Linked DNA regions of Psychrobacter arcticus 273-4. The protein of the gene in region 2 binds, or shares a complex with, the protein of the main gene of each other region. Links are inferred from orthologs where the notes say so. Each region holds a gene or a part of one and is shown on either strand. Other genes may lie near its edges. The genes, in order: accD and PSYC_RS00825.

Region 1 (8,978 bases), 350 kb from region 2 along the record:
TGATAGCGCTGCTGCTGCACGATCTACAAAGACGGGCATGTCAAGCTCAACGCCGATATAGCCTTTATGTAAACCAGCCGCTTTTAATTCTTCTTCAGTTGCCATCGTTAAAGGGACATTGGCTTCTTCAATTTTTTCAGCTTTGATGGTATTTAGCGTATGGTCACCACGTAATACCACAGCGATCAGCTGCGGCTCACCTTCTGGGGTATGACCTTGCACAATCAATGTTTTGACAGTTGTAGCAAGTTCAACGTTTAAATACTCAGCAACCGCTTCACAGGTTGGCATATTGACGGTATCTACATTCTCTCGAGCCATAGTGGCAGGCTGGCGTTCTGCCGTGCACACAGATTCTGCAAGTTCGACGTTGGCAGCATATTCAGACGAATCAGAGAAAGCGATATCATCTTCGCCGCTGTCTGCTAGGACGTGAAATTCGTGAGAGGCAAAACCACCGATTGAGCCGGTGTCTGCTTGTACGGCACGGAAATCAAGACCCAAACGAGTAAAGATACGCGTATAAGCGTCATACATGTCGTCATAAGTCTTAGCCAATGACGCTTGATCAACGTGGAATGAATAGGCGTCTTTCATAGTAAATTCGCGTGCGCGCATCACCCCAAAGCGTGGACGAATCTCATCACGGAATTTATTCTGAATCTGGAAGAAAGTAATCGGTAACTGCTTATAACTGCGCAGCTCGCCTTGAGCAAGATTGGTGATGACTTCTTCATGCGTCGGGCCCAATACAAAGTCGCGGTCATGACGGTCTTTAAAGCGTAGCAGCTCAGGACCATAGTCGTTAAAGCGTCCGGTCATCTGCCAAAGCTCAGCAGGCTGAGTCATCGGCATTAGCACTTCTTGAGCACCGATATTTTGCATCTCTTCGCGAACGATACGCTCGACTTTTTGCAACACGCGCAAACCCATTGGCAACCAGATATATAATCCAGAAGCAATTTTGCGAATCAGACCGGCTCTAACCATTAATTGGCTTGAAGCGATATCTGCATCACTGGGTGTTTCTTTTAGCGTGGCAAATAAAAATTGACTGGCTTTCATAAATAAAGCATAACCTTATCAACGATAAAATAAATAAGAAATAGTAGGATGTTGAGCGTGTGGTTTGATGGCCGACGCAAGATTACCTTTTATTACTTGGTAATAGTGTAGGACATGCTCTCGCTAGAAAGTACTGCAACAGACAGTACGCTAGAAGCAGTGCGTTCATAAACAGCATTTTAAAAAGGATATAACTTTTTATTTTGTATAAAAATACCAGTCTTTACCGAGCAGTTTTTCTAGCATAAAGCCTGAAAAATGCCTGTATACCGATATTTTAAGCATACAACCTGACTATGTTAGGTAAAGTTCGCCTAAGACGCAATGACTTTTTGTTTTTTCAGAGCGAACGTGACTCAAAGGATTGAATTAGACGGCTTCAACTCGATTATTTACCGGTTTTGAGTGTATTGATGGCAAATGAAAAGGTGTTTTTTTGCAAAGGGCATCATTAGTAATTATGTGGAGTATTGGTATAGTAAGCCCAGTATAAAAACGATACAGCGGGACTGGAATGAATTTTTTGCAGCCTCTGTCTGCGCAGGCACAGCACGCCAGAAAAATTTATACCAGTGCCGCGTCAAAACATGATGTATCTACTTTATTTGGAATCGACTATAGTCGTTACTTGAAGTTGCTGCTTAAAAATAGCATTTATCATTTAGAATGTCATTTTTCATTATAAAAATAAACTGATAAAACTCTAGAGGTTAAATCGTTTGGAAACGGTGGCGTTCAGTGTTGATACGGTCACTAACCAAGGTGCTGGCGCGTGTCAGATGCCGTCAGTCGCTTCAGCACCGGCAGCCGCTACGGTTAACAAACAATCAAATCAATTTTCAGCAGATAATGGCTGTAGATGCTACTCTTTTTTAAATTCAGCAATCGCTAATTGGCGTGCCAGTTTATGCTCGACCATGGGGATAGGATAATCAATGTCTGCAAAGGCACCGTTTTTACTCAGTGCCTTGCGCATTTTATCTTCGCTATGCAAGATGCTGGCAGGAATCGGTTCTAATTCAGGTAGCCAAGTCTTAAGAAATATTCCATCAGAATCATGGGTTTTGGCTTGGCTAAAAGGATTCATAATACGAAAATAGGGCGCAGAATCTGTACCTGTTGACGCGCTCCACTGCCAGCCGCCATTATTAGACGCAAAGTCACCATCTATCAGCTGCTGCATAAAGTAACGCTCACCCCAGCGCCAATCAATCAATAAGTCTTTGGTCAAAAACATCGCCGTGACCATGCGCAAGCGATTGTGCATAAAGCCCGTCGCGTTCAGACAGCGCATTGCCGCATCGACTAATGGCACACCCGTTTTGCCCTCACGCCATGCTGCAAAAGCATCTTCATCATACGACCAGTTAATCTTCTTATCAGTCTCATGTTTATAAGCCTGATGGCGGATAAGCTCAGGCTTATAGTCTAAAACGTGACGATAAAAATCGCGCCAAGCAAGCTCGCTTATCCAGCGATTGATGTCGTTATTATCACCGCTGTCAAAGTTGTCACCGTCATTTCTATGTAATTCCCCTAGCGCCTTAGTAGCTTGTAAGTAGCAGAGTCTGGGACTAAGAGCGCCAATAGTAAGATAGGCTGATAAATGACTGGTGGCATGCAAGCTGGGTACATCGCGGCTCACATCGTAGTGATTAATATCATCAGAGATAAATTGAGTTAATCGATGACAGGCTTCGGCTTCTCCAGCAGGATAGGCAGTGCGAGCTTGGCTAATTTGCTTATCCGTATCTATATATTGATAGCATTCATGAGTCTGTAGATATTGTTGATAGTCGTGGACAGTTTCTTTGCACAATGCCTCTATAGCCTGAATAGTATTTGCACTGAATTCTGATGATATTAAATTAATTTGTTCATTATTCGTGATGGCAGGTGCTGTATGGATTTGTATATCACCGACCTCCAAGGTATGCCGCCATTTTTTATAAAATGGGGTAAACACTTGATACATGCTATTGTCATTGGTAGTGATGGTTTGTGGTGGTAAGATACATTGGTCATGCCAGCGGATAAACTCAATATCAGTTTTTGCCAGCTGTTTGGTTAATTGCTCGTCACGCGCAATCTCATTACCTTCGTACTCATGATTTGCCATCACGCAGCTGATATTATTTGACTCACATAATGCGCTCAACGCAGCTATACAATCAGTAAAACTAGGGCAAATTTGCACGGTTAAGGTGATATTCAATGCTTGTAGTTTTTGTGCGAGGATAGGTAAGGTGCGGGCGATATGGTCAAGCTGTGTAAGCGACATATCATGTGTTTGCCATTGTTCAGGGGTGAGAAAAAACACCGCGCTGAGCTTAGCGTTGTCTGTGTTTGCGCGCTCACAAATGGCGGCCAAAGCAGTATTATCATGAACACGCAGGTCGCGGCGAAACCACATAAGGTAGTGGGGCTGGTGATTATTCCCATCATTGTTGTTAGCATTATTTTCTATTGCTGCTGCCGTTTTAGACATTCATCTATCCCTATATTAATCAATCGCAATCATAAGCAAAACTATGAATAAAAGTATGCTAGGATAAGTTTTTGGATGCAATTGATTTGCTCCTCCATTAACAAATCATCATATTCAGTCTCTCGTAAGGTCATCTTATGCAGGTTAAGTTTTGTGGATTTACTCAACTTGATGATATTAAAGCCGCTGCTAAGCTCAATGCGGACGCAATTGGCTTGGTGTTTTATCCGCCAAGTCCTCGTGCGGTCACAATCGAGCAGGCACAAATATTAAGTGCAGCGGTACCGGCTTTTATCAGCGTGGTGGCTTTGGTCGTTAATATGCCTGAAGATGAGCTGATTGAACTGGCAAATAATGTACCTTTTGATATCATTCAGTTTCACGGCGATGAAACGCCTGAGCAGTGCCGTCAGCTGGCAAGTAGCGTCAATAAGCGCTGGATTAAAGCGTTGCGGGTCAATACTGAACAAGATACGCTTGAGAGTGTGAATATGCAGATTGACAATTTTGCTGCATCAGGCGCGAGCAGCATCTTACTAGATGCCTACCATCAGCATAAGTATGGCGGTACTGGCGCACGCTTTGACTGGAGTTTGATACCGAAAGACAGCTCCCTACCGATTATTTTAGCGGGTGGACTTGATGCTGAAAATGTCGCTGCAACTTATGACTTACCTATTTATGCAGTCGATGTCAGCGGAGGTATTGAGGTTGATAAAGGCAAAAAAGACGCTACCAAAATGCGCGCTTTTATGAAAGCAGTGAAACACGATCGATGGCAAAACGAGACGCTTAGCGAACCTTCGAATATAAGTAGCTAGCTTTATAATTCCAAATTTCAAAAGCTGACTATGTAAACAGTTTTCCCTATAGTTTTTCCAAAAAATAGTTATCCTAAAAAATACCACTTATTAGAGTAGGAATTACCATGAGTCATGTCGCTAACAAAGATTTATCTACTACCGCACAAACTATCAATACCTTTACCAATCCAGAAAGCGTGCAAGATTTTAACCAGTATCCCGATGCGCGTGGACATTTTGGCGTCCACGGTGGACGCTTTGTGTCTGAAACCCTGATGGCAGCGTTAGAAGAGCTAGAAACGTTATATAATAAAGTCAAAGTAGATCCTAAGTTTTGGGAAGAATATCACAATGATTTAGTCAATTACGTCGGACGCCCAACGCCTTTGTATCACGCCAAGCGTTTAAGTGATGAGATTGGCGGTGCGCAAATTTACTTCAAGCGTGAAGACCTCAATCATACTGGCGCGCATAAGGTGAATAATACCATTGGACAAGCGTTACTTGCCAAAATGAGTGGCAAAAAACGTATTATTGCAGAGACTGGAGCAGGGCAACATGGTGTTGCAACGGCGACGATTGCTGCGCGTTTGGGACTGGAATGTATCGTTTATATGGGCGCTGATGATGTTGAGCGCCAAAAAATGAACGTTTACCGTATGCGCTTGCTGGGTGCGACGGTTGTGCCGGTGACATCTGGCTCTCGTACACTTAAAGATGCGATGAATGAAGCCATGCGCGACTGGGTCACCAATGTCGATAGCACGTATTATATTATTGGTACGGTTGCAGGTCCGCATCCTTATCCGCTACTCGTGCGTGATTTCCAAGCGATTATTGGTAAAGAAGCGCGTATTCAACATTTACAAATGACTGGTAAATTACCAGATGCGCTGGTGGCTTGTGTTGGCGGTGGTTCTAACGCCATTGGTCTGTTCTTTGACTTCTTAAATGATACGGAAGTTAAAATGTATGGCGTTGAAGCAACAGGTGATGGTATTGAAACCGGTCGCCATTCAGCACCACTTGCAGCAGGTCGTATCGGTGTATTACACGGTAACCGTACGTATTTGATGGCGGATGACGAGGGTCAAATTCAAGAAACGCATTCTATCTCGGCAGGTCTTGATTATCCTGGCGTTGGTCCTGAGCATAGCTTCTTAAAAGATATGAAGCGTGTTGAATATGTTGGTTGTACGGATAAAGAATCGCTAGAAGGCTTCCATGAAGTCACGCGTAAAGAGGGTATCATCCCTGCGCTTGAATCTGCTCACGCCGTTGCTTATGCGCTGAAGCTCGCTAAGACCATGACCCCTGACCAAACTATTATTGTCAATATGTCAGGTCGCGGCGATAAAGATTTGCATTCTGTTATGAAGGCAGAAGGCATTGAGTTGTAGTCGCCACTTTTGTAAGTTTTTAAATCATTTTTTATAAGAGAAATTGTTTAGCGTCCTTTGTTTAATAGATATCACTTAAAAAACTATTTAATATTTCCAAATAAGACGCTAATAGCCAATTTGTAATAATTAAGAGACTACTATGACCCGTATTGAAAGCACTTTTGAAATTTTAAAAGCACAAAATAAAAAAGCACTCATCCCTTATGTGATGGCAGGCGACCCTAATCCTAGCAACTTTGTTGGCTTGCTACATGATTTAGTCAAGCACGGCGCAGATATGATTGAAGTGGGCTTGCCATTTTCTGACCCAATGGCAGACGGTCCAACCGTTGCACTGGCAGGCGAGCGTGCATTAGCAGCGGGCACCAGTACTCGTGATGCGCTAAAGATGGTCGCAGAGTTTCGTCAGCAAGACACGCAGACGCCCATCATTTTGATGGGTTATCTGAATCCCGTTGAAATCATCGGTTATGATAACTTCGTTGCGCTATGCGAGCAGTCAGGGGTTGATGGCATCTTAATGGTTGATTTGCCACCAGCAGAGGCGGGTAGCTTTACTCAGCATTTGACTGAGCACTCGATGAATGAGATTTTCTTACTCTCACCGACTACCTTACCTGAGCGCCGTGAGCAAGTATTGACCCATTGCGGTGGTTATATCTACTACGTGTCTTTGAAAGGTGTCACGGGTTCGGCAACGCTAGATACTGACGATGTCGCAACCCAAGTGCAAGCCATTAAAGCAGAGACGGATTTGCCAGTATGTGTGGGTTTTGGTATTCGTGATGCGGCGTCAGCCAAAGCAATCGGTGCTCATGCTGATGGCATTATCGTCGGTAGTGCATTGGTGCAGAACTTTGCTGATATCGATGGTAATGATGCCACGGCTGTTGCACATGCACAACAAAAAATCATGGCAAAAATGACTGAGCTACGCGAGGCATTAGATAGTTTAAGCGTTTCTTCAAATGGCTAAATGCAACCGTAGTCATACTGTTTAACTAAAATGTTATTGTCACACTACTTATAAAGGCGTCACATTCTTTATAAAAACACCGTCAAATGACTTTGCTAAAGTTAGTTTACGTGTGTAAACTAACATCACATATAAATTGTTACAGTGACGCATAAGCGTGCCTCACAACTGCTCAAGTTATGAGGGTATGTGACGATTAAACTGATTCTTATAAATGGACTCTTACGGACAAGTGCATAAGTGAGCTTGCCAATAAGCCTTTGATAATGGCGAATAATATGACTGATACGATGACAAAATTTGATACCAATAATGATAGTGCCAGCCTGCAGCAGAATGGCAATAAAGCTGGTCAATCATGGTTTGAGCGCCCGATTCCGGGCATAAAACAGCAACTGATCGCGCAATTGACTGCTGTAGAGACAGAGCCCTCTACAAAATGCAGCAGCTGCCATTCGGTAATTACCAATACAGCGCTAATTTTTAACTGTTATGTGTGCCCGCATTGTGACCATCATTTACCGATGAGTGCTCGTGAGCGTTTAAACTGGCTACTCGATCAAGTAGAAGGCGAGCTTGGGCAAGAGTTTACCGCCAAAGATCCGCTAAAGTTTGTGGACAGTAAGCCGTATCCAGATCGTATGGCAGAAGCACAAGACAAAACTAAAGAGAGTGAAGCGTTGATTGTGCTATATGGCAAATTGCGTAATCTCGATATCGTGACTTGTGCGTTTGATTTTCGTTTTATGGGTGGTTCTATGGGCTCGGTGGTTGGCGATCGTTTTGTCCAAGCTGCCGAAAAAGCTCTTGCAGATAAAGTGCCTTTAGTTTGTTTTGCTGCTTCTGGCGGTGCGCGTATGCAGGAAGGCTTACTATCATTGATGCAAATGGCAAGAACGGCAGCAGCGATTGAGCGTTTAAGAATTGCTGGTATTCCGTATGTCGTAGTCTTGACCAATCCCGTTTATGGCGGTGTGACCGCATCTCTTGCTATGCTTGGTGACATTCATTTAGCAGAACCAAAAGCAATGATTGGCTTTGCTGGTAAGCGTGTGATTGAGCAGACGGTACGTGAGACATTAGAAGAGCCGTTCCAGCGTGCAGAGTTCTTGCTAAAGCATGGTGTGGTTGACGAAGTGGTACATCGTCATCAGATGATTGATACTATTTATCGTCTGCTGGCAAAACTGTGCAGCGTACCCAATGTTGATGCTCAGTAGGCAGCAAAGATACGTGGGTTCGATTCAAACAGTTGTTTTATAATTTCACTGCATAACAATCGAGCTGCGTGCTAATATCTGCCAAATATGTAAAACTAACAAATAGCATTTATCGTGAATAACGGTAAATGCTATTTTTGCTTTGTAGCAAGCCCGTTATACTGTCTTTATCTTCTTATATAAGTTTCATCTTTTACTTTACAGGTTATCTTTTATCTTAAATTTTGATATAGGTTTTGTCCATGTCTGATTCTTTAGCGTCTCATAGCCATAGTAGCAGTAGTCCTGATAACCGAGCCACCTTGACCGAATGGCTGAATTATATGCAGCAAATTCATGTCTCGGCGATAGACATGGGACTGTCGCGCGTACTGCCAGTCGCTGAAGCATTGGGAGTGATACAATCAGCCAAAGATGACGCTTATGTATTTACGGTCGCAGGTACCAATGGTAAAGGCTCGACGACTGCAGTTATCGCGCAGATATGCCAAGCCGCAGGGTATAAAACCGCATTATATCAATCGCCGCATCTGAGTGTCTTTAACGAGCGTGTGCGCATCAATGGCGAGATGGTCAGCGATGAAATATTAATTGCCGCATTTAGTACAGTAGAGAACGCACGGTTGCAGTGTGATTTAACGTTGTCATTTTTTGAGATGACGACATTGGCTGCTTTACTCATATTTTCTGAAGCCGATTGTGATGTTTGGGTATTAGAAGTGGGACTGGGGGGTCGCTTAGATGTGGTCAATATCATCGACCCTGATATGGCAGTGATTACCAATATTGCTATCGATCATGTCGACTGGTTGGGTGATAATGTTGAAGCCATCGGTGCGGAAAAAGCAGGTATTTTACGTGATGGTATTAGCGTCATTTACGGTGCTGCAGAGATGCCAAATAGCGTACAGCAAACGATAGATAAGCATCAGGCGACTTGTTATCAAGTCGGTAAAGACTTCAGCTATCGCGAAAATGATTCGATTACATGGCAATATAGTAATGCCGCTGTTACTTTGCAGT
Region 2 (5,074 bases):
AATATCAATCAGGCGAATTAAAAACATCAGCACGATGGCAGCAATGCTGATACGACCTTGTGCGACGGTTGGGAAAATACGACCGAAAACATCGACGATATGGGTCGCTTTATAAGCAGGCGCAATCATAGGATTGCTAGCATCCATACCGGCAAACTGCAGCATAAAACGAATAAACACCAACATCATGGCGAAGGTGGTGACCAAGTCAAAAATTTGCAATAACATGTTGTTCATGAAGCGCTACTCAATGTGACATTATTAACAGGTTTTAGGGTGACGAATGTCATTATCAGGCATTTATTCTTACAAATCAGAGGCAGTATTTTTACAAAATCCTGCCTCTGATATAGAGATGACTATTTACTCATCTCTTCGCTTAGGGCTTGGCTGCGGTCATAGCATGCTTGCATGGCTTCACTAATTTGACGACCAATATCATTGGCTTGCATTGATTCAATCGCGGCTTGGGTAGTACCATTTGGTGAAGTCACTTTACGACGTAGCTCAGCGGGCGCATCTTCGCTGCCCATTGCCATTTTTGCCGCACCTAGCATGGTTTGCATTGCCAGTGCTGACGCTTGCTCTTTATCCAATCCTAGAGCTACTGCCCCATCAACCATAGCTTCAATAATGTAAAACATATAAGCGGGCGCTGAACCTGATACTGCGGTAACTGCATGCATGTGCGCTTCGTCCTCGACCCACATCACAAGCCCTGATGCTTCCATAACCGCAGTTGCCAATTGTTTTTGCTCAGCAGAGATGTCATCAGTACCATAAAGACCAGTGGCACCCATCTGAATCATCGCAGGCGTATTTGGCATCGCACGCACAATATTACGATAGCCGCCAAGCATGCTAGATAAAACATCGGTCGATAAGCCTGCAGCTACCGAAATCACCAACTGCTTATCCAAGACATCAGCGAAGGCACTGACCACCGCTTTCATCACTTGCGGCTTGACTGCCAGCACCACAATATCAGCATCAATAACCGCTGCTTTGGCATCCGTCATTGGGTCAACAGTATTCAATCCTTTAGCAGCTAATTGCTCACGTGCCTCGCTACTTGGATCAGAGACAGTAATGAGATTGGGCTTGATACCACAGCTCACCATGCCGCTAATTAAAGCCTGCGCCATATTTCCGCCACCGATAAAGCTGATTTTCTTATTATCCAATACTGACATACATGTCTCCTACTGACCAAATTTAAAGGTATTCAAACTAACATAATGATAATTAAAATGACACTCAGTTTACCATACTGCTACTAGCACCGTTTGGGAAATTCTGAAAAGCAACCGTCGGGTTCAGCTTATGCTAATCACAATATTGCACATGATTTATCTGGTACTTAAACTGCTCTGTTTGGTACTTAAACTGCTTTGTTTGGTATTAATTGGCTTGCGATAGAGGGCTTATTTTCAATACTACTATCAGTACTAAGCGTCTCAGAGCCTAACACCCAAGTCTCAAAAGGTGACAACAATAAGAGAGGTAACTCTATTGAAGATGCATTGTCCAAATTGCTATTAACAATACTTACCATTACCAAGCTTTCACGTAACCATGATGGGATACCCAATGTTTGGTAGAGTTTTTTTCCCGATTGCGGTCGTGTCGCTAGTGCGGTTTGGATACGCGTGCTGCGATGTAATGGTGTTGTTTTTAGTGTTGTTTTTAGCATTGGCTTTAATGTTGCCTCTAATGCTATATCGTCTAATAGGGGCAATAGCTCACTTGGTATCGTCTGCACTTGCCAAGTAACATTTTGATCACTACGCAAAATGATTGGTATAGGCTGATGCTCAGGTAAATTATTAGCCAGTAAAAGAGGCTCAGATAACGATAGCGTTTGCTCAGATAACGGTAGTTTAAGCCATGCTAGCCAGTCATTACTAAGCCGATAAAGCTGCTCACGGTAGCGGCGAATGGTATAGGACTGTTTGCGACCTTGCCAAAAAAGCGCCGTTTGATGATCATGGTCATGACGCTGGCTTAAGCGCCATACATCATCAACAAGCTGCTTAGCAGGCGGTAATGGCTCATCTTGAGCTAACCAATAATGTAATAGTTGTCGCTGGCGATAAAGTGGTAATTGCTTTACCTCATTGATATCTAGCACTCGTTGGGCAGATGACAATTGTAGCGAGGCAATAGCCGTCTGCTGCATATCTTGTGATGCTTGCGCACTGACGATTAATTGTGCATCGCTTAATAACTGTGCACTCCGAGCAATATTATCAATAACGTTGGGATTATATTTCGCCAATACTGGCATGATGTCACGGCGCAGTCCACTACGGACATTATCACCGCCGTCATTGGTTGGATCATCGATATAAGATAACTTTAAACGCTGAGCATAGGTGCTAATACTGGCACGCTGTATGGTAAGCCAAGGACGCCATAATACAATGCGATGGACGCCCTGCGTTTGTACACGCCACGGCTGCATACCCGTCAGACCATTCAACCCAGCCCCTTGAACCAGCCGCATCAATACTGTTTCTGCTTGGTCATCAGCATGATGAGCTAATAGTAATACATCATCTTGATTTAGTTGCGTGCGCATCACGTCATAACGCGCTTGCCGTGCTGCTTGCTCATCATGGCCATTTACTTGCGCCTGCAAGATAGTGCAAGGTATTTTCTGACGCTTTGCCCACTCAGCGACATGCTGTGCCCAAATATCACTATCCGCTTGCAAACCATGATTGACATGCAATAGCTGCGGTAAAAATGGCAGCCTACTTTGCTGGTATAGCTGTACACACAGCGCTGCCAGTGCCAATGAATCACGCCCACCACTACACGCCAGCCAAATTCGGCGACCATGCAATTGCTCGCCATAGTCAGCGAGACTGCTCAATAATGCTTGTGCTAGCTGACTATCAATCGGCAGCTGAGCTATTGGGTCAATTGGATATGGTAGGATTGCACTGCTGCTCATCATTGACCTTATCTAATTAGATGGTATAGTCGGTGAAAAGTAATATCGATACAACACGTATTACTGGTGCAAATTTTTATTGCTTGCTGTGCCTACGCAGACAGAGGCTGCAAAAAATTTACACCAGCAATACGGTAGCGACTTTAAAGTATTTCAACTATATATAAATTAATTGATACAAAAAAACGCGCCATAAAATGACACGTTTTTATTTTAACATTAAGCGTAAGCCTTTAGTGCTAAAAGCTGATTATCAACTATTTAGCAATGGAACATACTAGCAAGGCAACATGACTTCTGAGTTAAAAGATTTGAACTTCTCATAACGCTGCTCACAACGCGTATGAGTATCCAAATCTTTTAGCTCATCCAATTGCTCAACCAACAGGGCTTTTAATGCCGTCATCACTGGCTGTGGCTGAATATGAGCACCCTCACCTTCGTCAATAACTGCATCAATCAAGCCCATGTGATACAGATTGATAGCATTTAATTTTAAGGCTTCACTGGCATCTTGCGCTTTTTCAGCAGTTTTCCATAGTATGGAAGCACAGCCTTCAGGAGAGATGACCGAATAAATGCTATTTTGCAGCATATTTACTTTATCACCAACACCAATCGCCAATGCCCCACCTGAGCCACCTTCACCAATAATGGTGACGATAATAGGTACTTTGAGGCTTGAAAACACAGCGATGCTTTCGGCAATGGCTTGCGCCTGCCCACGCTCTTCAGCGCCAATACCCGGATAGGCACCTTGGGTGTCGACAAAGGTCATGACCGGAATATTAAAGCGCTCAGCCATTTTGACCAAACGAATAATTTTTCGATAGCCCTCAGGATTTGCCATACCGAAGTTATGCTCAATACGCTCGCGTGTGCTGCGACCACGGTGTTGACCAACGACCATCACCGGCATACCGTTTAGGCGTGCGAGTCCACCAAGGATTGCTTTGTCATCAGCATAAGCACGGTCGCCATGCAATTCATCAAATTCGGTAAACAGCTGATTCACATAGTCCATAAACAATGGACGTTTGGCATGCCGTGCAAGCTGAACGCTATCCCAGACGGTACTCATAGACGCTTCCCTTTCCTAGTTATACTTAATAGAGTTATGTTCAATATGGTTATATTTAATAATGGCATCGTTATCGGTTTTAGGATAATGAAAGTACAGTTGTAAACTCAATAAAAACTATAATAGCACATCTTATATGCCATAACATTACCGACAACACCGCTTTTGTTACGTTATTTCTAACCGCATTAATCAACCAATCTATTAACGGTCTTAGCTGATAAAAAATTAAACCTCAATGACGCTTAGCTTGATGCCCCATTTGGCAAATTGTTCTATTTCAGTCTGCAAGTCAGAAAATAAGAAAGCATAGTACTCGCTGCTATCACCAACCATGATTTGCCAATGATTGCCATCGTCTACTTTTAATGCTAATGTCGGCAACTCATAATCACTACGACTGTGATGTGCCAGTACTGCTAAACGAAGTAGCAGGCAGAGATAAACTAGCTGATCGCCGCCAATTACGCACGTCTGCTCTAACATATCTGCTTTTAGTTTACGGCGATGATTCAACATCAGCTGTGCCATACGCTTTTGGTCTACTTGTGAAAACCCTGGAATGTCAGAATGTTCCATCAAGTACGCACTGTGTTTATGATAGCTACTATGAGCTATTGCCAGCCCTATCTCATGTAAGAATGCTGCTCGCCTGAGTAAATCGCCATCTTCCGTACTGAGTCCAAGTTTTGTTTGTACTTGTTCAAAAAGGTGACGACTGGTTTTGACTACTTGCTTAGCCTGATTTTTATCGCCTGAATAGCGCTTAATCAGTGCCAATACACTGCGGTCACGTACGTCTTCACTGGCAAAGCGTCCGAGCATGTCATACATGACACCTTCGCGTAGCGCGCCATCCGAATAAGTAATAGTATCAACGGCCAGTACTTTCATGACTGCTTGTAATACCGCAACGCCTGCTGGGAATACCGCTTTACGGTGCTCTTTGACGCCTTCTAAATCCATGTCATCGACGTTGCCAATTTTAAGCAGCAATTTCTCTAACTTTTTGACCCCTTTATAAGTGATACGTT

What was found.
Region 1: the proteins of PSYC_RS00825 (region 2) and accD are in contact, whole or in part, in a solved structure (PDB 8UXZ), measured with the Escherichia coli proteins. The link is inferred for Psychrobacter arcticus 273-4 from one-to-one orthologs.

Annotation. Positions count from the first base shown.
Region 1 is NC_007204.1:536,895-545,872, forward strand. What follows is about bases 6,188-8,978. They hold accD (acetyl-CoA carboxylase, carboxyltransferase subunit beta), read left to right. Parts: upstream 6,188-7,001; coding sequence 7,002-7,955; downstream 7,956-8,978. Other genes in these bases: trpA (tryptophan synthase subunit alpha), read left to right, coding at 6,188-6,735; PSYC_RS02255 (bifunctional folylpolyglutamate synthase/dihydrofolate synthase), read left to right, coding at 8,198-8,978. Also shown: PSYC_RS02225 (proline--tRNA ligase), read right to left, coding at 1-1,065; PSYC_RS02230 (cryptochrome/photolyase family protein), read right to left, coding at 1,928-3,553; PSYC_RS02235 (phosphoribosylanthranilate isomerase), read left to right, coding at 3,691-4,374; trpB (tryptophan synthase subunit beta), read left to right, coding at 4,554-5,756; more of trpA, read left to right, coding at 5,899-6,187.
Region 2 is NC_007204.1:188,201-193,274, reverse strand. What follows is about bases 2,139-5,074. They hold PSYC_RS00825 (acetyl-CoA carboxylase carboxyltransferase subunit alpha), read right to left. Parts: upstream 4,041-5,074; coding sequence 3,237-4,040; downstream 2,139-3,236. Other genes in these bases: ppx (exopolyphosphatase), read right to left, coding at 4,269-5,074; tilS (tRNA lysidine(34) synthetase TilS), read right to left, coding at 2,139-2,959. Also shown: PSYC_RS00840 (YggT family protein), read right to left, coding at 1-237; proC (pyrroline-5-carboxylate reductase), read right to left, coding at 360-1,193; more of tilS, read right to left, coding at 1,382-2,138. UniProt on the Escherichia coli protein: Component of the acetyl coenzyme A carboxylase (ACC) complex. First, biotin carboxylase catalyzes the carboxylation of biotin on its carrier protein (BCCP) and then the CO(2) group is transferred by the carboxyltransferase to acetyl-CoA to form malonyl-CoA.